Linked DNA regions of Marinomonas mediterranea MMB-1. The protein of the gene in region 1 interacts with the protein of each later gene in a pairwise test. Links are inferred from orthologs where the notes say so. Each region holds a gene or a part of one and is shown on either strand. Other genes may lie near its edges. The genes, in order: MARME_RS07600 and MARME_RS17430.

Region 1 (17,590 bases):
AAGGCCAGGTAGTAGTAGCGCGGCATGTGTAGCCGGTGCATATTCAAATCCGGAAAAAGCACTGAAGCCGTAGGCCACCCCGCCCGTTCCACCCAAGACAAACATTTTCGGTGTAAATAATCGGGCTCTATACTTAACGATAAACGGTAGAAGCAAAATAAAGGCGGTACCAAAACGGATTGTTATCATGTCTGCCGCGCCTAACGCACTTAATGAACCCGCTCGTGATACTAATATAAAACCCACCCAGATAATGACCGCAACCATTCCGTAAAGGTAACCTCTATTCGATGTGTTTAGCGTTTCCATTTTCTTCCCCTATAAAACTGTCTTAGCCATCTCTCATACAGACAGTGTACAAAAATAACTTTTTCAATAATAATGAATAAAAATGAAAGACTCTTTCTAAATATAAGAAGGTTCATCCCATGGATATTAATGATTTATCCGTTTTTGTCGCGGTTATTGAACAAAATGGCATTACACCTGCGGCAAAGCACCTACACCGTGTTCCGTCCAATATAACGGCGCGAATTCAAAAACTGGAAGAGGAGCTTGGGCAAAGCTTATTCTTTAGAGAGAAAAACCGACTGAAGCCCAATAACGCAGGTTTAAAATTACTGGGGCACGCCAAACAAATATTAAAACTCCAACATCATGCACTTCAGGATCTCACCGATCAAGAACCATCGGGGCTTTTAAGGCTTGGCTCAATGGAAAATAATGCGGCCTCTCGATTACCCTACATTCTTTCCCATTTCCATAAGCAATATGATCGAGTTGAAATGGAGCTTAAAACTGGCGCATCGGGGCAACTTGTCGAGATGGTGCTGTCGGGGGCTCTTGATATTGCGTTTGTATCAGATCCACCATCAGACACCCGATTAGAAAAAGCGTTTTGCTTCGACGAAGAGCTCGTAATGATTCTTCCATTGGAATATGCACACTTACCTTTGCCAGAAAAGCTCACCATGGTCGGCTATAATCGTGGTTGTTCTTACAGAGCGCGGTTAGAAAACTGGTTTAAACGCAACAGTCATATATGCGACCGAGTCATAGAAATCCCAAGCCACTACACGATGATAAGCTGCGTCATTGCGGGAATGGGTGTCGGTATTGTTCCGAAATCCGTTCTGGCACTTCACCATTTTAAAGGCGAATTTATTGAGCGAAAGATAGAAAGCGAGCTGGCAATCGCAACGACATACCTCGTATGGCGCAAAGATAATGTGGGTGGTGCCATTAATGCATTTTTACATTCTATAAAAAGCAATCAAGCCTCTCATATGCACAAAGTCAGTTAGTTCCTAAAAGGAGATCGAGTGACAATTAAGACACTCGTTCTTTTAATTTACTTTGTTTTACTCTCAAGTTATGCCAACGCACTTGATTAAGTAACAACGAACCAAGAACAATCGCGATTCCAGCCCATTGAGCTCCCCCCAAATTTTCTCCTATAAACAACACGCCTAATGTCACAGCAGTAACCGGGTTCAACAAAGAGAAGATACCAAATGTGGTCGCGCCAAAAATATTTAACGCCCGAATCATAACAACATAACCAAGTGCCGTATTTAGGCCAACTAACCACACTAAACCGGGTAGCTGCTCAACACTTGGTATCACGATGGGACCCGAAACAACCCAAGCAATCGGAAACAAAAACACGCCCCCTAAAATCAGCTGCCATGCCGCCAGACCGATCACATCATCAGACTTCCATCGATACATTAAAATGGAAGCGACTGCGATTAAGAAGGTTGCAAAAAGCGCAGCGGCAACGCCAATAGGGTCAAGGTCTGCACTTGGGTTTAAAATCAACGCAACACCAATCAATCCAAATATCGATGCCATTAGCGCTTTGACTGCCGGCTTTTTCTTGAAAACTAACCATTGGATTAGAATCAGTTGAAGCGGTAACGTCGCGCCAAGCGTACCTGCAACGCCACCAGGCAAACGATAGGCTCCAATTAAAAGGAAGCTAAAGAAAAGCGAAATATTAATAAAGCCTAAAACCGCCACTCGTTTAAAGGGAACTCTTGGCGCCCTCCTGATCATCAACAATAAAATCAGTCCAGCAGGCAACGCTCTCCAAAAAGCCAGCCATATGGAAGGAATATCAGTCAAGTAAAGACCAATCGCGGCGTATGTACTTCCCCATAGCACGGGTGGCAATAAGCCCAGAAATATATTCATAGTGTACCCAGTCGGTGCGAATTAAAGAGGTTACCCCCGAGAATCTATCTTTTTAGAAAGATTCTTTTTTGAAAGATATTGCAATACAGCCTTTGAATCAAGTATCTTTTTAAAAAGACATTTTGTTTGCACAAAAGGAAAAACATGAACGACCACGTAGACTTTATTTTGCAGCAATGGAAAAAAGCCAGGCCCGAATTAGACTGCAGCCCTATGGGAGCAATTGGACGGTTAAACCGTATATCCAAGTTTTTAGGGACTCAAATAGATGAATGCATTACATCGTTCGGTATTTCTCGACTTGAGTTTGACATACTAGCCACCCTTAGACGTGCGGAAGCGGCCTTAACCCCAACTCAACTGTATAAAGACACCATGCTTTCGTCTGGAGCGATGTCAACGCGATTGGACGCACTTGAGAAACGAGGCTTAGTCGCTCGAATTGCAAGCAAGGAAGATCGTAGAAGTGTTGTCGTGGAATTGACAAATGAAGGAAGAGAGTTCATTGACGAAGTCGTTGAAGCTCACGTAGACAATGAAAAAAATCTATTAGATGTGTTTTCCGACGAAGAAGAAGCTCAACTAAACTCACTCCTTAGAAAATGGCTGTCACACTACGAACAATCACAATGATGGATCGCATCGCCAAAATGCGAAGACTGACGTAATTAGCCATAAAAAAATCCCCGCTGCTGCGGGGATTTTTTAAACTTTAACGTTATTAACGTAAAGTTGGGCTATCTAACAGATCTTACCAACCAGTAAGTTCTTTAAGACCAGCACCGATGTCAGCAAGAGAGCGAACTGTCTTAACACCAGCATCTTCTAGTGCAGCAAATTTCTCAGCAGCTGTACCTTTACCGCCAGAGATGATTGCACCAGCGTGACCCATACGCTTACCAGCAGGTGCAGTAACACCAGCAATGTAAGAAACAACAGGCTTAGTTACGTTTGCTTTAATGAAAGCAGCCGCTTCTTCTTCAGCAGTACCACCGATTTCACCGATCATAACGATCGCTTCAGTTTGCGGATCATTTTGGAACATTTCCAAAATGTCGATGAAGTTAGAACCAGGGATTGGGTCACCACCGATACCTACACAAGTAGATTGACCGAAGCCTGCGTCTGTAGTTTGCTTAACCGCTTCGTAAGTCAATGTACCAGAACGAGATACGATGCCTACTTTACCAGGCATGTGGATGTGACCAGGCATGATACCAATTTTGCTTTGTCCAGGAGTGATAACACCTGGGCAGTTAGGACCGATAAGACGAACACCTAGCTCGTCACACTTAACTTTACAGTCAAGCATATCAAGCGTTGGAATGCCTTCAGTGATACAAACGATTAGTTTGATACCAGCGTTAGCAGCTTCCAAGATAGAATCTTTACAGAAAGGAGCAGGAACGTAGATTACAGATGCTTCAGCGCCTGTTTCTTCTACTGCTTCTTTAACTGTGTTGAATACAGGAAGGCCTAGGTGAGTTTGACCACCTTTACCAGGTGTAACACCACCAACCATTTGAGTTCCGTAAGCAATCGCTTGCTCAGAGTGGAAAGTACCTTGACCACCAGTGAAACCCTGACAGATAACTTTAGTGTCTTTGTTGATTAGAATAGACATTATTATTTGCCCTCCGCAGCTTTAACAACTTGCTCAGCTGCGTCTTTCAAACTTGTAGCAGCGATGATATCAAGATCAGAGTTCGCTAGAACTTCACGACCTTTCTCAGCGTTCGTACCTTCTAGGCGAACAACAACAGGAACGGTTACACCAACCTGCTCAACTGCACCGATGATACCTTCAGCGATCATGTCACAACGTACGATGCCACCGAAGATGTTAACAAGTACGGCTTTAACATTGTCATCAGACAAGATGATTTTGAATGCTTCAGCAACACGCTCTTTAGTCGCGCCACCACCTACGTCTAGGAAGTTAGCTGGCTTACCGCCGTGTAGATTTACGATGTCCATTGTACCCATCGCTAGACCTGCACCGTTAACCATACAACCAACGTTACCGTCTAGAGCTACGTAGTTTAATTCCCACTGTGCTGCATGCGCTTCACGCTCATCTTCTTGAGACGGATCGTGGAACTCTTGCATTTTCTTCTGACGGTATACAGCGTTGCTGTCGATGTTGATCTTACCGTCTAGGCAATGAAGGTTACCTTCATCAGTGATTACAAGCGGGTTGATTTCTAAAAGTGCGAAATCGAAGTCGTGGAACATTTGAGACAAACCTAAGAAGATCTTAGTGAACTGCTTAGTTTGCTCTGGGCTTAAGCCCATTTTGAATGCCATTTCACGAGCTTGGTAAGGTTGTGCACCTACTAGAGGGTCGATGATTGCTTTGTGGATCAACTCAGGAGTTTCTTCAGCAACTTTCTCGATTTCTACACCACCTTCTGTAGACGCCATGAAGACAACTTTACGAGTTGAACGGTCTACAACAGCACCTAGGTATAGTTCGTTTGCGATGTCTGTGCAAGACTCAACAAGAATTTTCGCAACTGGCTGACCATTTTCGTCAGTTTGATAAGTAACAAGGTTCTTACCTAACCAGTTAGCAGCGAATGCTGATACTTCTTCGTGAGAATCAACAAGTTTTACACCACCAGCTTTACCACGGCCGCCGGCGTGAACTTGAGCTTTTACAACCCACTTATCACCACCAATTTTCTTTGCAGCTTCTACCGCCTCTTCTGGCGTATCTACTGCGTACCCTTTTGACACTGGCAAGCCATAATCAGCAAAAAGCTGTTTAGCTTGATATTCATGTAGGTTCATTTGATTCTTCCGCTCATCTTATAATGATTGATATACGCTCTGACTGATGAAAGCGCTAAGTCTAGTCTAACGCTTCCTCAGTCAGAAATTACCGACTCATGGCCGGCAAATCGAATTATTTACGTTTTTTACGGTTAGCAACATGGATTGCGTGGCCGTCTACAGCAAGCGCTGCTTCATGAACTGCTTCACTTACCGTTGGGTGAGCAAAGACAGTAAGCGCGATGTCTTCAGCAGTAGAGCCAAACTCCATCGCAATAACCGCTTGTGCGATCAAGTCTGCCGCGTGACCACCAACAATATGACAGCCTAGGATACGGTCTGTATCTTCACAAGCAATGATTTTAACAAAACCATCTGTGTCATTCGCAGCCATTGCACGACCTGACGCAGCAAATGGGAATTTACCCACTTTGTATTTAACGCCTTCCGCTTTAAGTTCTTGCTCTGTTTTACCAACCCAAGCAAGTTCTGGGTGTGTATAGATAACAGATGGGATGCAGTCGTAGTTCATTTGCGCTTTGTGACCCGCAATGATGTCTGCAACCATAACGCCTTCTTCAGACGCTTTGTGTGCCAACATTGGACCACGAACAATATCACCAATAGCGAACACACCAGGTACCGATGTACGGCACTGCTCGTCAACAAATACGAAGCCACGCTCATCTAGGTTAACGCCCGCATCACCGGCTAAACAGCCATCAGTGAACGGCTTACGGCCTACAGCAACAATCAGCTTATCAAAAACTTCTTTTTGCTCTTCGCCTTTCGCGTCAAGGTAAGTCACTTCGACTTCTTCGCCGTTAATTTGGCTGCCAGTTACACGAGCACCAAGACGAATATCCAGATCTTGTTTCTTAAAGATCTTCGCTGCTTCTTTAGCAACATCTTGATCACATAGGCTTAGGAATTGTTCTTGCGCTTCAAGAACGACAACCTCAGTACCTAGGCGCGCCCATACAGAGCCCAACTCAAGACCGATAACACCTGCACCGATAACGCCTAGACGCTTAGGTACAGAACGGAACTCTAGTGCGCCTTCGTTATCAACGATGATATCGCCAGTACGTGGTGCTGGTGGGATGTTTACAGGAACAGAACCTGTCGCCAAGATCACATTTTCAGCTTCAAGCGTTTTAACTGAACCGTCGTGTGCTGTGAACTCAACTTTTTTGTTTGCAAGCAACTTACCGAAGCCTTCAAAGCTCGTTACGTCATTTGCTTTAAACAGGCCAGCAATACCACCTGTAAGTTGGTCAACGATCTTATCTTTACGATCGATCATTGCGTTCACATCCATAGCCACGTCGCCTACGGAAATACCGTGAACAGAATACTCTTCTTTTGCATCATGATACTTATGAGAAGAGTCCAACAAAGCTTTAGATGGAATACAACCTACGTTAAGACAAGTACCGCCTAAACGTGGCTTTTCATTTTTATCCAGCCACTTTTCAATACATGCTGTTTTAAGACCCAATTGAGCTGCACGAATTGCAGCTACGTAACCACCTGGGCCACCGCCGATTACGATTACATCAAATTTATCAGACATAGGATTTTCCATTTAGTCAGTCGAACAATCGAGGGCGGTAACCCTCGATTGTGTTGAATCATACACCGTTTATTTCTATCAGATAAATAGTTGGTGCGTTCTCTTAGATTTCAAGAAGCAGACGTGATGGATCTTCAAGTAAATCTTTAATCGTCACCAAGAATTGCACGGCTTCTTTACCATCGATCATACGGTGGTCGTAAGATAAAGCTAAGTACATCATAGGCTGAATAACGACTTGACCGTCTACTGCCATGGGACGCTCTTGGATTTTATGCATTCCCAAGATTGCAGTTTGTGGTGGATTCAGGATCGGTGTTGACATAAGAGAACCAAAGATACCACCGTTCGTGATGGTAAAGGTTCCGCCTTGCATGTCATCCATGCCCAACTTACCGTCGCGACCACGTACCGCAAAGTCCATAATACCAGACTCAATATCCGCTAAGCCCATCGCTTCTGTATTACGCAATACAGGAACCATCAAGCCACGGTTAGTTGACACAGCAACACCGATGTCTTGGTAACCATGGTAAACCATATCGTTACCATCGATAGAAGCGTTAACCGCTGGGTAGCGTTTCAAAGCTTCAGTCGCGGCTTTAACGAAGAAAGACATAAAGCCTAACTTAGTGCCGTTATGAGTTTTCTGAAATAGATCTTTGTACTTCTTACGAAGCTCCATCACAGGACCCATGTTAACTTCGTTGTACGTTGTCAACATAGCCGCCGTTTGTTGCGCTTCAACAAGACGTTTTGCAATAGTCGCACGCAAGCGAGTCATTGGAACACGCTTCTCGACACGACCATCAGCACCCAATGCAGGCATTGTTGCAGGTGCAGCAGCAGGCTTAGCTGCAGGAGCCGGCGCAGCCGCTTTCGCTTTAGAAGCCGCTTCTACGTCTTCTTTTGTAATACGGCCACCTTTACCAGTGCCTTTTACATCTGATGCAGATAGACCCGCTTCAGCCAACGCTTTACGAGCCGCAGGACCCGCAACGCCATCTTCGTCACCAGCAGACTCTGCTGCAGGCGCTGCCGCTTCTGCAGGTGCCGCTGCTGCGCCAGAAGCGCCAACAAGGAAGTTAGCCAATATCTCATCGCTAAGAACGGTATCGCCTTCATTCTTAACAATATCACCGATAACCCCTTCAGCAGGTGCTACGACTTCTAAAACAACTTTATCTGTTTCGATATCAACAATGTGCTCATCACGTGCACATGCTTCACCTGGCTGTTTATGCCAAGCAGCAACAGTACCGTCAGCAACTGACTCAGGGAAAGTAGGTGCTTTGATTTGCACTGTTTCTTTCGCCGCAGAAGCTGATGCTGCTGGCGCCGCGCTTGCCGCTGCTGCAGGAGCTGCTTCCGCACTTGCACCAGATTCAAACTTAGCTAAGACTTCATCGCTAAGAACGATATCACCTTCACCTTTCAGTACTTCTACAATGACGCCATCTGCTGGAGCCACAACTTCCAAAACTACTTTATCAGTCTCGATATCAACGATGTGCTCATCACGTGCACAGGCTTCACCTGGTTGCTTGTGCCAAGTAGCGACCGTGCCGTCTGCTACAGATTCTGGAAAAGTAGGTGCTTTTATTTCGATGCTCATTTTATACCCTTATCTCTCTGACAGGCTATGATGCTAGCCAACGATGGCGTCATTAACTAGCGCTTCTTGTTCTTCAACATGGATAGACATGTAACCAGCTGCAGGTGCTGCGGATGAAATTCGGCCCGCAAATCGCAATTTCAGACTTGGATACAGTTTTTCCAAAACTCGGTTCATACGGTGACGGTTAGAATGCCAAGCACCTTGGTTCTTAGGCTCTTCCTGACACCAAACCAGACTTTCAACATTTTTGTACTGTTCTAGGACTTTTTCAAAGTCCGCGTATGGGAACGGGTACAATTGCTCTAAACGAATTACCGCAACATCATCTTTCTCTAGTTCTGCACGACGGTTAATCAAGTCGTAGTAAACCTTACCACTACAGATAACCAATCGCTTAACCTTCTCAGGAGAGATCGTTTCCGATGTCTCTGGCAGAACCGTCTTAAAGCTGCCTTCAGACAACTCTTCCAACGTAGAGATCGCCTGTTTATGACGTAGCAAACTCTTAGGAGACATGATGATAAGAGGACGACGCATTGGACGAATCGCCTGACGACGAAGAATGTGGTAAATCTGCGACGGCGTGGTAGGAACACACACTTGAATATTAAATTCAGCACAAAGTTGCATAAAGCGTTCTAAGCGCGCAGATGAATGCTCAGGTCCTTGCCCTTCATAACCATGAGGTAACAACATAGTTAAGCCGCATAAACGGCCCCACTTGTGCTCACCACTGGTAATAAACTGGTCAATTACAACCTGAGCACCATTGGCAAAGTCACCAAACTGGGCTTCCCAAATGACCATTCCTTTAGGAGATGTCGTTGCATATCCGTACTCGAACGCAAGTACAGCTTCTTCCGACAAGTAGGAATCAAACAAGTCCAAAGGTGGCTGGTCTTCTGATAAATGCTTCAGCGGAATGAACGTACTGCCGTCTTTTTGGCTATGAATAACCGCATGACGGTGCGAGAAAGTTCCGCGTCCAGAGTCCTGACCAGTAAAACGAATAGGATAACCTTGCTCAAGCAACGTACCAAGTGCTAGCGTTTCTGCGTAACCCCAGTTGATTGGCATTGCTCCTGCTGTCATCTTATCGCGATCTTGATAGATCTTCTGAACCTGACGCTGAACAACAACACCGTCAGGGACAGTTGTGGTCTTTTTAGCCAGCTCTTGAAGTTTGGCAATCGGATAAGACGTGTCGCCTTCGTCAGTCCACTCGACACCAAGATACGGTCGCCAGTCAACAAACAACTCTGACTTTGGCTCAAGCACGAGACTCTTAGCAACGTGTCGACCATTATCAAGGTCTTCACGGTTTTCATTTGCCATCGCGTCCGCTTCTTGTTGCGTCAATACATTTTGTTCTACCAAGTATTGCGCGTACAAGGTACGAGTTGTTTTTTGCTTACCAATGATTTGATACATCAAAGGTTGAGTACCAGAGGGCTCATCCGTTTCGTTGTGACCACGACGGCGGTAACATACCAAGTCTATAACAACATCACGTCCGAACTCATAACGGTAATCAAGCGCAAGTTGCGTAACAAACAGCACTGCCTCTGGATCATCGCCATTAACGTGTAAGATTGGCGCCTGAATCATTTTAGCTACATCAGTAGCGTATTCAGTAGAACGCGAGTCTTCTTGACGATTGGTTGTAAAACCTACTTGGTTGTTTATAACTATGTGTACCGTTCCACCCGTTTTGTAAGCGCGTGTTTGAGACATCTGGAATGTCTCCATGACCACACCCTGACCAGCAAATGCCGCATCACCATGGATAGAAATAGGGACAACTGTCTTACCTACTTTATCGTTCCGGCGATCTTGACGTGCACGTACTGAGCCTTCAACTACAGGCGAAACAATCTCAAGGTGAGACGGGTTAAATGCCAATGCAATGTGTACTTCACCACCCGCAGTCATCACATTTGATGAGAAACCTTGATGGTATTTCACGTCGCCAGAGGTATTTACCAGTTTCTTACCTTCAAATTCGTCAAACAAATCTTTAGGGTTTTTACCTAGCGTATTAACCAAGACATTTAAACGACCACGGTGCGCCATGCCAATGACAACTTCCTTCGCACCCAACGCTCCAGAGCGCTGAATAAGTTCGTTGACCATTGGTATTAAGCTTTCACCACCTTCTAAGCCGAAACGCTTAGCGCCTGGGTAGCGACTGGCTAAGTATTTTTCAAGACCTTCTGCCGCGGTCAAACGCTCCAAAAGCGACTTCCGTGTTTCCGCAGAGTAATCTGGCTTAGAGCGCACTGATTCTACACGCTGCTGCAACCATGCTTTCTCTTGCGTATCAACGATATGCATAAACTCATAGCCGACACTTGAGCAATATGTTTTCTCTAATTCAGAAACAATTTCGCTAAGAGGCATGCTCTCTTTATTAAAGAACAAAGAGCCTGAGTTAAAAGCAATATCCAAGTCAGCGCCAGTTAGCTGGTGATAACCGAGATCAAGGTCAGCAACCTTGTCACGCTTTAACAAGCCTAGTGGGTCAATGCTAGCGTGCTGGTGTCCGCGTACACGGTAAGCGTTGATTAACTGAAGAACATTGATTTGTTTTTGCTCATGGTCGGAACCGACCGTGGTGGTAACGCCAGTAGAAACTGGCATAGAGCGGAATTTGTTTTTTCCAATCTCTAGGAACTGCTGTTGAATTACAGAATGTGGAAGGTCTGTTGACTGCGCCTCACTTACTCGAGGTAGTTGGTCAAAGCACTTACGCCATTCCTCCGATACTGAATTTGGATCAACCAGGTAGCTTTCAAACAACCCCTCAACATATTCCAGGTTCCCCCCCGAAAAGTGAGAAGTGCTCCATAGCAACTCCATTAAACTTTCGTGCATTCTCGATCACCCTTATGTTCGAGCCAGTGACCGGTATTACCGGCACTCATTTTTGTATGATCTAATGCTTTCACAGTTCTTTCGACCTCTTCAAGCGTCGATCTTTTTATCTTTCAGCTTACTTCCGTCCTACTGTGTTTAATACCAAATTACTTAACTTGTCTTTCAACAAGCACCCTGCCTGGAGTTGTATTTAATAAGTAACTTCTCTAAGCACATCCGTGTTCACATAGGTCGAATTCAAAATTCTTTATTCTCTGCTTGACCGATATTGTAAAACGAATCGAAGCATCGAAAAACGGCGGCATTGAAAGTTCAAGCCGCCCATTTCGCCATTACATCGCCTTCACACAATGTAACGCTAAAAACATATCAAGTGGCACGCTGAAGTAACATGCTGCGAATGCTGCCGATTGCTTTTGTAGGGTTAAGACCCTTAGGACAAACATTTACACAGTTCATGATACCATGACAACGGAACACACTGAATGGATCATCCAGATCTGACAAACGATCTTGAGTCGCTGTGTCACGACTGTCTGCTAAGAAGCGGTAAGCTTGCAACAAGCCAGATGGTCCGACAAATTTATCAGGATTCCACCAGAACGACGGACAAGCAGTCGAACAACAAGCACACAGAATACATTCATATAGGCCGTCTAGCTTTTCGCGATCCTCAGGACTCTGAAGACGCTCGATAGCTGGTGCTGGCGTATCGTTGATCAAGAATGGTTTGATCTTCTCATACTGTTTGTAGAACTGGCCCATATCAACAACCAAGTCACGCACAACAGGCAAGCCTGGAAGTGGACGTAGAACCAGTTTGTCATTTTTAACCGCTTCTGAAACAGGGGTAATACAAGCCAAGCCATTTTTACCCGACATGTTCATGCCATCAGACCCACATACACCTTCACGGCAAGAACGACGGTATGATACAGCAGGGTCTTGCGCTTTGATGATGTTTAATACATCTAATACCATCAAATCCTTACCAGCAGGCAAATCAATATTGTAATCCTGCATGTAAGGTGCGTCGTCTACTTCAGGATTGTAACGATAAATACTTACTAACATGTTTGTTACTCCTTAGTATGTACGAGCTTTAGGTGGGAAAGCGTCCATTGTCTTAGGCGCGAAGTTAACGTCACGCTTAGTCACTTTCTTATCAGCTGGGTGATACAGTGAGTGCTTCAACCAGTTTTCATCATCACGTTCAGTGTAGTCGTTACGGGCGTGCGCGCCACGACTCTCTTTACGAAATTCTGCTGGTACTGCAGTCGATTCAGCAACTTCAAGCAAGTTCTCGAGCTCAAGTGCTTCAATACGAGCAGTGTTGAAAGCCTGACTCTTGTCTTCAAGATGCAGATTTTCAACACGAGCGCGAATTTTAGCTAACTCTTCCAAACCTGTTTGCATCGCTGCACCTTCACGGAATACACCGAAGTACAACTGCATAACCTTCTGAAGGTCTGCACGAACTTCAGCAACACTCTCACCACCGGTAGAATTATTCAGGCGATTTAGGCGCAACATTGCATTTTCAATGTCTGTGTCTTTGGCATCTAGAGAATCAAAACCATCGTCTAAAGATTTCTTAACCTGAAGACCTACCGCACGACCAAACACAACCAAATCAAGTAGCGAGTTACCACCCAAACGGTTAGCACCGTGAACAGATACACATGCTGCTTCGCCTGCTGCGTAAAGACCATCGATAACGATGTCTTCGCCAGCTTCATTTTGAGTCAACGCTTGACCACCAACATTCGTTGGAATACCGCCCATCATGTAATGACAAGTCGGGATAACAGGAATTGGCTCTTTAACAGGGTCTACGTGAGCAAATGTACGAGACAACTCAAGAATACCTGGAAGGCGCTTATTAAGTGTTTCTTCACCTAGGTGATCCAACTTAAGCAATACATGATCAGCTTCAGGGCCACAACCACGGCCTTCTAAGATTTCCAAGATCATTGAACGAGCAACAACGTCACGACCCGCTAGGTCTTTCGCGTTTGGCGCATAACGCTCCATGAAGCGCTCGCCATCTTTATTGATTAGGTAACCACCTTCACCACGACAACCTTCAGTTACCAAGGTTCCCGCACCGTAAATACCGGTTGGATGGAACTGCCACATTTCCATATCTTGTAATGGGTAGCCTGCACGTAAGGCCATGCCTGCACCATCACCAGTGTTAATATGCGCATTTGTTGTAGACTGGAAGATACGACCCGCACCACCAGTAGCGATTACAGTCGCTTTTGCTTTCAGGTAAACGGTTTCACCTGTTTCGATGCAAATAGCGACCACACCAACGACAGCGTTTTCTTCGTTTTTAACCAAATCAACCGCATACCATTCGTTAAAGAAGGTAGTACCGCCTTTCAAGTTAGCTTGGTAAAGCGTATGCAAGAGTGCGTGACCAGTACGGTCAGCAGCAGCACAGGTACGCGCTGCCTGTCCACCTTTACCAAAATCTTTAGATTGACCACCAAAAGGACGCTGATAAATACGGCCATTTTCTTTACGTGAAAATGGTAAACCCATATGCTCAAGTTCGAACACAGCTTGCGGACCTACAGAACACATGTATTCAATTGCGTCTTGATCACCAATGTAGTCTGACCCCTTTACGGTGTCATACATGTGCCAGCGCCAATCGTCATTTGGATCTTCACTAGCAATTGCACAAGTGATACCGCCTTGTGCTGATACTGTGTGAGAACGAGTCGGAAACACTTTCGTCACACAAGCGGTGTTTAAACCGGATTCTGTTAACTGCAACGCAGCGCGCATGCCAGCACCACCACCACCGATAACGATAGAATCAAATGAAATAGTACGAATATTAGCCATTACTTACAGCCCCCAAAGAACCTGAATACCCCAAACGACATAAACAAACATCGCAAAACCGCACACCGCTTGGAAAAGAAAACGAACACCGGTAGCTTTAATGTAATCTGTAGATACAGACCACAAGCCAATCCAGGAGTGAATACCAATAGACAAGAGCGTCATCAAACTGAAGATGCGCATCCAAGTCGTTTCAAACAGTCCACTCCACTGTTCGTATGTAAGGTCAGGGTTTAAAACCAAATACCCAATAATAAATACGCTGTATAACGCTAAAACGATTGCAGAAATTCTCTGCATCATCCAATCATAAAGTCCTGAGCGACCAAAACTTGTAATTTGAGTTACCATACCCACACCCCTGCAACGACAATTAAAATAGCTGCGATGATAAGGTTGATCTGTGCAGCTTTACGTCCACTTTCTAGCTCTTCAAAGTGCCCCAAATCCATAAATAGGTGTTTCACACCTGCTACGAGATGGTACATCAAAGCTGATACGACACCCCAAATAATGAATTTTGCTAGGAAGCTTGTTTGCAGAGTTTCAACTACAGTGTCAAACCCCTCTTGAGACTCAAGAGAAAGATCGAACGCGTAGAACAGAAAAACCAATCCAATAAAAAGGATGATTCCTGTAATACGATGTAGAATAGAAACAATTGCGGTTACGGGCATTGATATTGTAGAAATATCAAGATTGACTGGTCTTTTTTTGTTCACGACTCTTTACACCACTTTTGTTGATTGAATGGTCAATCACGACCTTAGTTCTAGTCAGACCCACTGCGCTGAGCGAGATGACATAGGCCTGAAGTGAAAATCCCATCGATTTGCTCACCTTACATATTGAAAGCGACTCGTTCTTTCAAAATAACGTCGGCAAATCAATGAAATCATCGGTTGGCAATTATAGACCAGCGTAAAAAGCGAAGACAAATAGACTGAACAAGTGCTTAACAATGATCGTCATTCACCGAATGAATGTAGGTATAAATATAACCAATAGTGGTATAAATTTTCAGATATAAAAACCACAAAAAAAACAAATATTTTACTTATTTATCATAAGGTTAACCAACAAATAACAAAGAAATAAAAAATAGCATTTTTATATTTTTGTAACTTAATTACAGTTAAATTATTTATATTTAGACTAGCATTAGAATAAGTAACATTGACTTTTACTGGTCGAAGAAAGTATTTTTTCCCCAGCTTCTGGGCTAGGGAGGTCTTTTTCACGACTCTTTAAGCCCCGGATCAGAATACGAAGGAGATAATAAATGGCTAATAAAAAAGCTCGACTTTCAGTAGACGGTATCGAACAATCCATCGAATTACCAGTGCTCACAGGCACAGCTGGAGCAGATGTTATCGACGTCCGCTCTCTCGGCTCTCACGGCGTATTTACCTATGACCCAGGCTTTATGGCTACAGGATCATGTGAATCGGCAATCACGTACATAGATGGGGACGCGGGTGTATTACTACACCGAGGATACCCTATTGCTCAACTAGCGGAGCATTCTGACTATCTAGAAACATGTTACTTGCTGCTATACGGAGAGCTTCCTAGCTCAGAGCAAAAAGCCAACTTCATTGAAACCGTTAAAAACCACACAATGGTTTCTGAATCCATGCAGAAGTTCCTTGAAGGCTTTAGACACGACGCTCACCCCATGGCCATCATGGTAGGCTTAGTTAGCGCACTATCTGCATTCTACCAAGACCACATGGACATCAACGACCCAGAGCACCGTGAAATTGCGGCGTTCCGATTAATTTCCAAGATGCCCACACTTGCGGCAATGTGTTTCAAGTATTCTAAGGGGCAGCCTACTATGTACCCGCGAAACGAGCTTTCGTACGCGGAAAATTTCTTGTACATGATGTTCGCCACACCTTGTGAGGACTACAAAGTAAACCCTGTTTTTGCTAACGCAATGGACAAAATCTTTGTACTTCACGCAGACCATGAGCAAAACGCATCGACGTCAACAGTACGCCTTGCGGGCTCCTCAGGCGCCAATCCATTCGCCTGTATTTCCGCCGGTATTACAACGCTTTGGGGACCTGCTCACGGCGGTGCTAACGAAGCAGTTCTTACTATGCTTGAAGAAATTGGCGACGTATCACGCATTGATGAGTTTATCGAGAAGGCAAAAGATAAGAACGATCCATTTAGATTAATGGGATTCGGTCACCGCGTTTACAAGAACTTTGACCCACGTGCCAAAGTCATGCGCGAGACATGCGATCAAGTTCTAGCGGAACTCGGCCAAGCAAACGATCCATTGCTGAAAATAGCGAAACGACTAGAGCAAATAGCATTAGAAGACCCTTACTTCGTTGAACGTAAACTGTACCCTAATGTCGATTTTTACTCTGGTATTATCATGAAAGCCATTGGCATTCCAACTAGCATGTTTACCGTGATATTCGCAATGTCACGCACTATTGGTTGGATTTCTCACTGGAATGAAATGATCAGCGGGCCTTATAAAATTGGTCGCCCTCGCCAGCTTTATGTTGGTAAAACAGAGCGTGATTACCCAACTGAAAAGTAACGCGAAGATTCAATCAAAAAAGCGGCCTTGGCCGCTTTTTTTCTACTCTATTTTATCTTCTAAATTTCGATTGCCGTCTATTTTCATCTCAGTTTCGGCCTATCAACCCCATACAACAAGACCAAAATACAGAACATAAAACACCACACAGCACTACATTCAGAAAACAACTTTAAATCAACTACTCATCTTCGTAAACGATCTCTGTTACCACCTGAGCACCGCAATTCACGCACTCTCCTTCTATCCATAACCGTTCACTCGATTCGAACTCTTTCGGATTTTTCATCCCTAAATCCACTTCCATACACTGATTGCACCAAGTTTGAGAAAGAAAGTCCTGCTGCTCCTCCTCTGAACGCGCATAAAAGTCACGCTCTACAACCTTAGATTCCAAATTACCTTTCTCTACACTCATTTGTTTACACCATTAAATTTATAGAATTCAATTGTATTTGCGCCCGGCTCTAACGCCCCAACATCCAATCGTGAAATAACATGACCCAAAGAAATACTATCGCGAAGCTTTTGCTTGCTACCATTAACCTTCACTTTAAACGATACTCGCGCCCCATCAACAGCACTCACTTGCGCACCATTCACAACACCAATTGAATTAAGATATCGCTCAACTTGCTTAACCGCTTCGAATGTTTTAATACCATCCACATCAAGCAACGCAATACTATTGGCATCAACACCCTGAATAGAAGCATACCTATCCGAAAAACTCTTAGCTAATTTAGACACCACATCAACAGCGACTCCTTCTGCTTCCGCAGACGACAATGGGAGCGATTCGGATTGAGTGTCCGGTAACAATAGGTTGGCTTGCGCCGATACTTTACCAGCAAATTCACTTACCCTAACAACGAGAACCGTGTCTGTTTCGTATCGCTTACTAGCCGATCTAATCGCATCTTCAAACAGCCCCCACGCCTCTCCTGTCGTTAAAGCACCTTTATCAACGTCATCCAAAAGTGGCGCATAGATAGCTAAACCCGCTTCTTTCGCCTGCAACGAAACAGCCCGAAGCAAATCACTAGGCGATAGCGCACCGGACATAGACCTCACACCCGCATGATCCTCTACAAGCCAAAGCAACACTGAAGGTCGATTACTC
Region 2 (9,512 bases), 2.1 Mb from region 1 along the record:
CGGGTTGACCTTCAACGTTGAACGGTGTTTTTTCGACGGAGGCGCGAACTGCTTCTACTTTAACATGGCATTCTTCTACCGTAGACGCAGGAATCAGCAGCACAAACTCTTCGCCGCCATAGCGGAATAATAAGTCTTCTTTGCCAACCGCACTCAAAATTTGTTTAGGGACTAGGCGAAGGACTTTGTCACCAGCGAGGTGTCCCCAAGTGTCGTTTATCTTTTTGAAATGGTCTATGTCACAAACAGCCAAGCAGAGTGGCTTGTTCGTTTTTTTGGAGTTCACTATTAGAGGGAGAATGGTTTCTAAGTACGCCGCTCTGTTTGGTAGGTTGGTCAGTGAGTCAGTCATCGCTTCGGCGATTTTTTGTTGCATGCGCGACCGCATGTTAGTCGCGTCTTTTTCCATTCTATTAACTTTACTTTTTAAGTTGGTAATAGACTGAGTTGCCTGTTCTTCTTGCTTCTTGATCTGCTCGCGATACCGTCCCATTGTTCCGCTTAGCTCAACCATATGTTGACCAATTAGGGATTTAAGAGCACCTAAATCACTGGCTTCTAAGAGCGCTGAGTTCGTATCTTCAACATGCTTTTGTAGAGACGTGTCGAAGTCCTCTCGATGAGCGGTTAGGTTTTTTTGACTTTTATAACTCGTAACTATTGAGGCATTGATGCTCGCAAGTTGTTTATTTAAATGCGTCAGGTAAGTGGCTAGATCTTCTTGAGGTTTACCTACGGCAACTAAAACAAGACTGATCACTTCGTCCAAAAGAATCGGTAAGTGATTTAGATCTTTATGGTCATTTAGCTCACTGATAATGTCTTCAGCTTGGTTCTCGTATTCGGATGGAAGCTGAAGGTCGCGAACAAGGGCGATGAGCTTGTGGCAAATATGCGCGGTTACTTCTTCGACCTGAGGAGAAGCTTTATCTTCTTCTTTATCTTTCTTAAATAAACGTGAAATTAAGGAAGAAGAGCGCTCGTCCTTTTTGGTTGTGAACGTGAGCTTGGCAAGCTCTGAAAACTGTTGTAGCAGAATGGGCCACGAAGTGCTGGATTGCCATTTACTGCGCAGTGATTGCTCAAAAGCTCTCTTTTCGTTGATAGGAACTTGGTAGTGCTCTAGGCCTTCTAGCGTATTTAGAAGCTGATGAAGACCGTCTCGGAAAGATTGAGCTTTACTAAGACGATCTTCATCGAGTTTTAGCAGGAAGGGTTCAATAGTACGCATTGCAAGTTCGACGACTCGAATATCATCTGTTTTAGAGACATCGGCGCGAACTTGCTGGAGAACTTTGTCTAGTTCAGGATCAGAGCCTTCGGCCAGCATGCTGGTACGAGAAACAGTTTTACGTAGGGCTTCTACTAACTTGTCCTGAGCTGTCGACATTTTGATTCCTACCTTGCTAGGGTTATTTGCGTTCTTTCTCAATCAAGTAATCAACAACTTTGTATATGTTGTTGTTACCACCTGCGGTTTCTGCTGTAACGAGGTACTTACCGTTAACAACTAAGCCGGGTACACCGCGAGCGCCATAGCCTCGAACTTTTGCTTTACCTTGATTCAGACGGCTATTTACTGCAAACGAGTCGTATTGTTTCTTAAATTCATCTTCGCTCACACCGTAATCAGCGAAAAACTCAGCTAGATCATCTTCGTTGTTTAAACGACGACGGTCCTGATGAATCGCGTTAAATAGATCTGAATGTATTTTGTGCTCAATGCCTAGTATATCCGCAATATAGAACGCTTTTGCATGAGCTAGCCAACCTCTTCCGAATACAGCGGGGATAAATTTAAAATCCACGTCTTTTGGCACATTTTTCATCCAAGCCTGAGTAAAAGGCTCTAGGCGGTAGCAATGCGGGCAGCCGTACCAGAAGATTTCGACTACTTCGATTTTGTCCGGGTTTTGAGTACGAACAGGGTTCTTTATTTCAGTGTAACCGTTACCGTTTGAATATTCTTGAGCGAATGCAGCTAAAGGTAACAAGAATGAAAACAACAAGGCTGAGATCAGCTTTTTCATTTTTAATCTCCATTTAAAGAAGGGGTTAAAGGGGGCAAAATAGCTTGTAAAAAAGTGAAGTCGATTAATAGAGAACACTTTCTAATAGCTTGATATCTATGAGTCCTTTACCCGAAAAAAGTTCGATCAAGAGATATTTTTTAAGGAAACTACTAATCAGTTATAGGAGTTTCCTCGACCAATAATAGGGCAAAAATACCTTAAGATCGCTAACAATTAAGTAACTATATATGGGGTGTTTTGTAACGGCTAGTAAAGTCATTATGGCAACACGTGTTTTATTATCCTTTATTTAAATCCCAATTGCTTGTGTAATTTTTACCGGACTGAGCCTATCAGTGTGTCGTCTTACTTTCTTGAGATGACGTTTAGGCGATATTTTCACCCATAATCGAGTGGATTTGTTATAATCCGCTTCTTGAGCCCATGTGTCCCTAATTAACGGATTATTTTAGAGCATTGTGGAGCGACGAAACCTTTATTTAAGACTCATTCTACTGAACTATATTCTATGACCCCTTTTGACTCTGTTTTCCAGTCCGCGCATTTCATTAAGAGTGCTGAAAAGTTATCACAATGCCCCGTTGATCAAGGCTTGGAAGTGGCGTTTGCGGGTCGTTCCAACGCCGGTAAATCGACGGCTTTAAATACCTTGACCAATCAACGTAAACTTGCTCGAACGTCGAAGACGCCAGGTCGAACACAGTTAATTAACTGTTTTGGGATGAATGTCGAAGATCGACGCCTTATTGACTTGCCAGGCTATGGATTTGCAAAAGTGCCTGTTGCAATGAAGATCAATTGGCAAAAGCACATGCAAGATTACCTCATGAACCGTCGATCTCTCGTTGGGGTTGTATTGGTAATGGATGTACGCCATCCGTTAAAAGAGTTCGATGTTATGATGTTGGATTGGGCAAAGTCGAATAAAGTGCAAGTTCATGTATTGCTGACTAAGTCCGATAAACTTAAGCGTGGCCCGGCAAAATCGGCTGCGTTGCAAGTTAAAAAATACATGAAAGAAAACGAGGTGATCGGTAGCGTGCAAAACTTCTCAGCGCTTAAAAACGACGGTGTCGATACGTTGCGACTTAAGCTTGCTGAATGGCTGATGTTGGAACCGCCTGCAGATAAGAAGGCATCTGCTTAAAAGCTTAAGAAGAGAAAGCGTCTATAAAGTATCCATTTATAGACGTGGTGCTCAAGAGATTGAGATTACAAGCACGTAATGCTTATAAAAAAACCGGAATGATAAATATCATTCCGGTTTTTTTATTGTTTCTATTTTCTGGCGCCCATTTTTTGATTTCTCATTAATGGAAGTGAGTAACCTGTTTAGTGGGTTTGCTTTAAGTCACCCAAAAGGTCTGCAAGGTCGTCTTTTGTGAAGACATAAAGTTCGGCGCAAAATTGGCAGTCTGCGCTGATTTTTCCTTGTTCACTCAAAATTTGACGAACTTCTTCAGCGCCCAGTGATGCAACGGCGTCGCGAGTGCGCTGTCGTGAGCATGAGCAGCCAAATTGCATTGCTTTAGCGTCGTATAAGCGGACATCTTCTTCGTGATAGAGACGGTGTAGTAGATCCACAGTTGATAACTCTAAAAGTTCTTCATTGGTTACCGTTGAGGCCAAGTGCGTAAAGCGGCCCCAAGCATCCTCGTCGCCTTCTTTCGCTTGTTCTGCTGGAAGGCGTTGCAAGAATAGACCGCCGCATTGTGTATCGTTTGCCGCTAACCAAACTCGGCTGGGAAGCTGTTCTGATTGGTAGAAGTACTGCTCAAGACACTCTGCTAATGTATCTCCAACCACTTCAACAATGCCTTGGTAGCGTTGGCCTTTCTTTGGTGAGATGGTAATGATGAGGTAGCCACCTTCAAGCAGCTCTTTTAATGACAGTTGCTCAGGAACTTTTTGGTTCTCATCCCATTGTGCTATACCGCGTAAATTCTGGTTTTCATCACATTCGGTCATGAGTGTTTGGAGAAATCCATTGCCTTTACATTGCAAGGATAGAACACCGTCAATTTTAACAATGTCTCTCAGCAATGAGATTGCAGCCACAAATTCACCCAGTAAGCTTTCAATTGGCTTTGGGTAGTCCTTTCGACTGATAATATTTTGATACGCTTCGTTTAGAAGAACGCGCGCTCCTCGAACATTTGTGTTGTCGAAAGAGAAGCGTTGAATTTCATTTATGTTGGTCACAGATTTCACCTTTCGTGGGCTTCACGAACGAAGTGGTTAGAAATACTGCGAATGGAATTAAACACTGAAATCAGTGGAGCGATTCGCAGCGTCCCTAACTTTATTATTAAACTATGCGCGCATTTTACGCGTTGCAGGACGTCAGTTCTAGTTTATGTGGTGCAAATTAAGAGGAGACAGGGTGTTTCTTGATAATACGTCTTTAGTTTATTAGGTCAGCGCTCTAAAATGCTTGACGGTCTCGATGATTGATCCAAATCACGATGACGTTTTCTTATTAGAATTACATTAGGTTTGTATGATTCAATTTTCTCAAGTGAGTTTGCAGCGCGGAACTCAATTTCTACTCGAAAACGCTGACATGACCCTTTTTGAAGGGCAGCGAGTTGGTTTAATAGGCGCAAATGGCGCGGGTAAATCGTCCTTATTTGCTTTAGTTAGAGGAGAGCTATCCGCAGATACTGGCGAAGTTTTGCTTCCCGGGCAGCGTCGAATTGCTTTTATGGCGCAAGAAGTGGAAGAAACTCATCGAAGCGCATTGGATTATTGCTTGGATGGCGATGACCGTTTAAGAGAAATTGAAGCGCATATTGAGAAAAGCCAAACCAATGGAGACGATCACGCACACGCCCATTGGCTCAGTGAATATGAAAATGCACAAGGCTATACAGCAAAATCACGAGGCGAAATGTTGCTACAAGGTTTGGGCTTTAAAATGTCTGACATGGACAGGCCAGTTGCTGATTTTTCTGGTGGGTGGCGTATTCGCTTAAACCTTGCGCAAGCCTTAATGTCTCCGTCCGATATTTTGTTACTTGATGAGCCGACGAACCATTTGGATTTAGATGCCGTGATGTGGTTGGAATCATGGTTGCGAGCTTACCCCGGCACGTTATTTTTAATCTCGCATGACCGAGATTTTCTTGATGGAATTTGTTCGCACATTGTTCATTTGTTTCAGAAAAAACTAACGCTTTATACGGGACATTATTCGGCCTACGAACGTCAAAGAGCGGAGCACCTTGCACAACAGCAAGCAACGCATGAAGCGCAACAAACAAAGCGTGCTCATCTACAGAAATATGTCGATCGTTTTCGCTATAAAGCGAACAAAGCGAAACAGGCACAAAGTCGCCTTAAAATGTTGGAGAAAATGGAAACGATTGGGCCGGCTCATGTCGATTCCCAGTTTCAGTTCTCTATCCCTTTTGCAGATAAAACATCGGACCAGCTTGTTAATCTGATACAGGCGGATTTGGGTTATGTTCTGGAATCTGGTGAGAAAAAAGTACAGTTAGCACAGACAGCGTTCTCCATCCGAAATGAGCAGCGAATTGGTTTGTTGGGCCCTAACGGGGCAGGTAAATCCACGTTAATAAAAACGTTAGTGGGTGAGCTGGATCTGTTAGATGGTGAACGAATATACGGTGAAAATACGAAAGTTGGGTACTTTTCTCAGCATCAACTCAGCGCTTTGGATTTAGAAGCATCCCCTGTTCTTCATATACAACGTATCTCGCCGAAGGCGTTAGAGTCAGATGTAAGAAAATATTTAGGGGGCTTTGGTTTTACTGGAGACGATGCGCTGAGACCTGTAAAAGGCTTTTCTGGTGGCGAAAAGGCGCGCTTGGCGTTATCTCTTATCGCTTGGCAAAAACCTAATTTATTGGTGCTCGATGAGCCGACGAACCATTTAGACATTGAAATGCGCCATGCTTTAACTGAAGCGCTGCAGGAGTTTGAAGGTGCGATTTTAGTGGTATCGCATGATCGACATTTATTGAACAGTACCGTTGATGAGTTTTATTTGGTTGCCGATCATCAAGTGGTTGGATTCGATGGTGACCTCAAGTCATACCATGATTGGTTGCAGGCGCGTCAGCAAGCGAGCAAACAAAGTGACTCAGCAGACCTCGCGACAGGCCAAGTTGTTGAAAAGGTCGACAAGAAAGAAGAGCGACGTCGAGCAGCTGAGAAGCGCGAACAGTTACGACCGCTGAAAAAGGCACTAGAAAAGCATGAGAAAGGGCTGCAAAACGCCCAACAGCAGCTTGATGGTATTGCTGAAAAAATGGCGGATAGCACTTTGTATGAAGCGCAAAACAAAGACACCTTACAGGTGCTTTTGGCTGAAGAGGCAACTTGGAAAAAAACGTTAGAAGAGCATGAAGAAGCTTGGTTTATTGCTCAAGAAGCGTTGGAAGAAGCGGAATCCGAGTTGTAATACGTGTTTTATTTGTTTGTTTATTCGATAAAGTGAATATGACGTCACTTTGTCACGACATTGTCATAAAAAGTTTATAGTTTAGCCCACGATAATAGGAGTGCTGGATGGCCTTTTTACTAAACCGAATGCGTCGTATGCGTAAAGATGAGTTTTCTCGTAGATTGATGCGTGAACACAGGTTAAGTAGCGATGATTTGATTTATCCAATGTTTGTTATAGAGGGCGAAAATCAGCGTCAGGTTGTGCCGTCTATGCCGGGCATCGAGCGCGTATCAATTGACCTTCTTGTTGAAGAAGCAAAAGAATTGGTTGAGCTAGGTGTTCCTATGTTGGCGCTCTTCCCTGTTGTAGAAGGTGACAAAAAGTCGCTTTTGGCAGAAGAAGCGTACAACCCAAATGGTTTGGCTCAACGAGCGGTGAAAGCCGTACGCGAAGCATGCCCTGACTTAGGCATAATGACCGATGTTGCATTAGACCCGTTCACGACGCATGGGCAGGATGGCATCATTGATGAAACTGGCTATGTTGTTAACGACGTCACCGTCGATGTGTTGGTCAAACAAGCGTTGTCTCATGCTGAAGCGGGCGCTCAGGTTGTCGCGCCATCTGACATGATGGATGGTCGAATTGGTGCTATTCGAGAAGCGTTAGAAGCAGAAGGTTATATACATACGCGTATCATGGCGTATTCTGCGAAATATGCTTCCGCATATTATGGCCCGTTTAGAGACGCGGTAGGATCAAGTGGTAACTTAGGTAAAGGCAATAAGTTTAACTACCAGATGGACTTCGCAAATACGGACGAAGCCATTCGAGAGGTGATGTTAGATCTTGAAGAGGGGGCGGACATGGTGATGGTCAAACCTGGAATGCCTTATTTAGATGTGGTCCGTCGAGTTAAACATGAACTTGGCGTGCCGACTTTCGCTTATCAAGTAAGTGGTGAATATGCGATGCAGATGGCGGCATTTGATAACGGATGGTTGGACAAAGATTCGGTCATGATGGAATCTTTATTAGCGTTTAAACGCGCTGGCGCAGATGGCATATTAACGTACTTTGCGAAAGACGCAGCAAGATTGTTGTTGAGTAAATAGGCTGTACTCTTTTTAAATGCAGCCTTAAATATCCTATTTTGAAGCCGCCTAGGGCGGTTTAAATAAAAATACAATGGCACTGTAATGAGTGTTGTTGTAGTTTGTAGTGGAGACGGAATTTAGTCTCCACGATGATTAAAATACTGGAGTAATAGAGCGCATGTCTGATCAGTCTGTGGCAGAAGTTGAAAAAAAGGTGGTTCAGTCGCCATTTGAGACGAGTGAATCTAATCAAAAGGAATCGGTAAAAGAGTCAGATGTTGTAGAAGATATTGTACTTGAACCGATCCCAGAGCAACCGCTAGATCCAAGCCAAGTATCGATTGAAAAGCGATTGCCAGAAGAAATTAACCTTTCTGATCCCGAACTTTATTTCAACCGTGAACTTAGCCACTTACAGTTCAATGCGCGTGTACTCGAACAGGCGATGGACGAAAACCATCCTATCTTAAACCGTTTGATGTTCTTGTGTATTTTTAGCTCAAACATGGATGAGTTTTTCGAAATCAGGGTTGCAGGCTTGAAGAGCCAACTAGAATACAGTCGTGAGACAACTGGCCCTGATGGCATGCATCCTAAAAAAGTATTAGGACTTATTTCCGAACAAGCTCATAAGCTTGTTCGTCGACAGTATCGAATTTTAAACGACATTATCTTTCCAAAGATGGCGGAAGAGAATATTAACTTTATTCGCCGCTCAGAATGGAATGACAAGCAAGCCGCTTGGGTAAAACGGTATTTTCGAGACAACGTTCTGCCTATCATCAGCCCCGTTGCGTTGGATCCTGCTCACCCTTTCCCACGTCTTGCAAACAAAACGTTTAACTTTGTTGTTGAGCTAGAAGGTCGCGATGCATTCGGACGTGAAAACGGTTTGGCTATTGTGCCTGCACCGAGCTCTCTTCCTCGATTGGTTAAACTGCCTGATGATGTGTGTGAGAGCGGCGACAATATGGTTTTCTTGTCGTCTATTATCCACGCGCACGCAGACCAGCTCTTTCCAGGTATGACGGTAAAAGGTTGTTACCAGTTCCGTCTTACTCGTAATGCGGACCTCGAAGTGGACTCCGATGACATTGGCGTCGATTTGGCCGGTGCGCTTCGAACTGAGCTTCAAAGTCGTCATTACGGTAGCTCGGTACGTTTGGAAATCGCAGACAATTGTCCAATTCACATTGTTGAATCGTTATTGACTCAGTTCGATTTGACTGAACAAGACATGTATCGAATTGACGGCCCTGTAAACTTAAGCCGATTGATGGCGGTATTGGATCTTGTCGATCGCTCTGATCTGACCTACGAACCATTTTCGCCTGGGTTGCCAAATAAATTGGCGAAGCCTGGCGGCATCTTTGATTCCGTTAAGCAACGGGATTATCTGTTGATGCACCCGTTTGAAAGCTTCTCTCCTGTTGTAGACCTGTTAAGCGAAGCCGCGAAAGATCCTAAAGTCGTGGCGATACGCCAGACCTTGTATCGAACGGGAGCGCGTTCGCCAATTGCCAATGCCTTGGTAGAAGCAGCCCGAAATGGTAAAGAAGTGACCGTCGTTATTGAATTGCGTGCACGTTTCGACGAAGCTGAAAACTTGGCTTTGGCGAGTCGCCTTCAAGACGCTGGTGCCATTGTTGTATATGGTGTTGTGCGTCATAAAACACACGCTAAAATGATTTTGATCGTTCGTCGTGAGAATTCTGAGTTGGTCCGATATGTGCACTTGGGAACAGGGAACTATCACGCGGGCAATGCAAGGCTATACACCGATTACAGTTTCTTGACCTGTGATAAAGAGATCGGTGAAGACGTGCATCGAGTGTTCCAGCAATTAACGGGCATGAGTAAAGAGCTAAAAGTTAAAAAACTTTTGCATGCGCCATTTACGCTGCGTGACCGTTTGTTGGATATGGTTGAAGCAGAAGCTGAGAATGCCCGCAAAGGTGAGCCTTCTCGCAT

What was found.
Region 2: the proteins of MARME_RS07600 (region 1) and MARME_RS17430 interact in binary tests that used the Escherichia coli proteins (3 or more experiments, as listed by UniProt). The link is inferred for Marinomonas mediterranea MMB-1 from one-to-one orthologs.

Annotation. Positions count from the first base shown.
Region 1 is NC_015276.1:1,681,052-1,698,641, reverse strand. The notes cover bases 7,996-11,425. They hold MARME_RS07600 (2-oxoglutarate dehydrogenase E1 component), read right to left. Parts: upstream 11,040-11,425; coding sequence 8,196-11,039; downstream 7,996-8,195. Other genes in these bases: MARME_RS07595 (succinate dehydrogenase iron-sulfur subunit), read right to left, coding at 11,412-11,425; odhB (2-oxoglutarate dehydrogenase complex dihydrolipoyllysine-residue succinyltransferase), read right to left, coding at 7,996-8,162. Outside these bases: MARME_RS07640 (DMT family transporter), read right to left, coding at 1-309; MARME_RS07635 (LysR substrate-binding domain-containing protein), read left to right, coding at 429-1,304; MARME_RS07630 (DMT family transporter), read right to left, coding at 1,330-2,196; MARME_RS07625 (MarR family winged helix-turn-helix transcriptional regulator), read left to right, coding at 2,341-2,829; sucD (succinate--CoA ligase subunit alpha), read right to left, coding at 2,948-3,820; sucC (ADP-forming succinate--CoA ligase subunit beta), read right to left, coding at 3,823-4,989; lpdA (dihydrolipoyl dehydrogenase), read right to left, coding at 5,105-6,547; more of odhB, read right to left, coding at 6,651-7,995; more of MARME_RS07595, read right to left, coding at 11,426-12,116; sdhA (succinate dehydrogenase flavoprotein subunit), read right to left, coding at 12,129-13,901; sdhD (succinate dehydrogenase, hydrophobic membrane anchor protein), read right to left, coding at 13,905-14,252; sdhC (succinate dehydrogenase, cytochrome b556 subunit), read right to left, coding at 14,246-14,623; gltA (citrate synthase), read left to right, coding at 15,184-16,467; MARME_RS07570 (hypothetical protein), read right to left, coding at 16,649-16,885; MARME_RS07565 (DUF2066 domain-containing protein), read right to left, coding at 16,882-17,590. UniProt on the Escherichia coli protein: E1 component of the 2-oxoglutarate dehydrogenase (OGDH) complex which catalyzes the decarboxylation of 2-oxoglutarate, the first step in the conversion of 2-oxoglutarate to succinyl-CoA and CO(2).
Region 2 is NC_015276.1:3,808,578-3,818,089, reverse strand. The notes cover bases 4,117-6,996. They hold MARME_RS17430 (ATP-binding cassette domain-containing protein), read left to right. Parts: upstream 4,117-4,533; coding sequence 4,534-6,459; downstream 6,460-6,996. Other genes in these bases: hemB (porphobilinogen synthase), read left to right, coding at 6,567-6,996; hslO (Hsp33 family molecular chaperone HslO), read right to left, coding at 4,117-4,235. Also shown: MARME_RS17450 (GGDEF domain-containing protein), read right to left, coding at 1-1,390; MARME_RS17445 (thiol:disulfide interchange protein DsbA/DsbL), read right to left, coding at 1,413-2,030; yihA (ribosome biogenesis GTP-binding protein YihA/YsxC), read left to right, coding at 2,542-3,180; more of hslO, read right to left, coding at 3,366-4,116; more of hemB, read left to right, coding at 6,997-7,559; ppk1 (polyphosphate kinase 1), read left to right, coding at 7,720-9,512. UniProt on the Escherichia coli protein: Genetic data indicate it may be involved in ribosome assembly or function.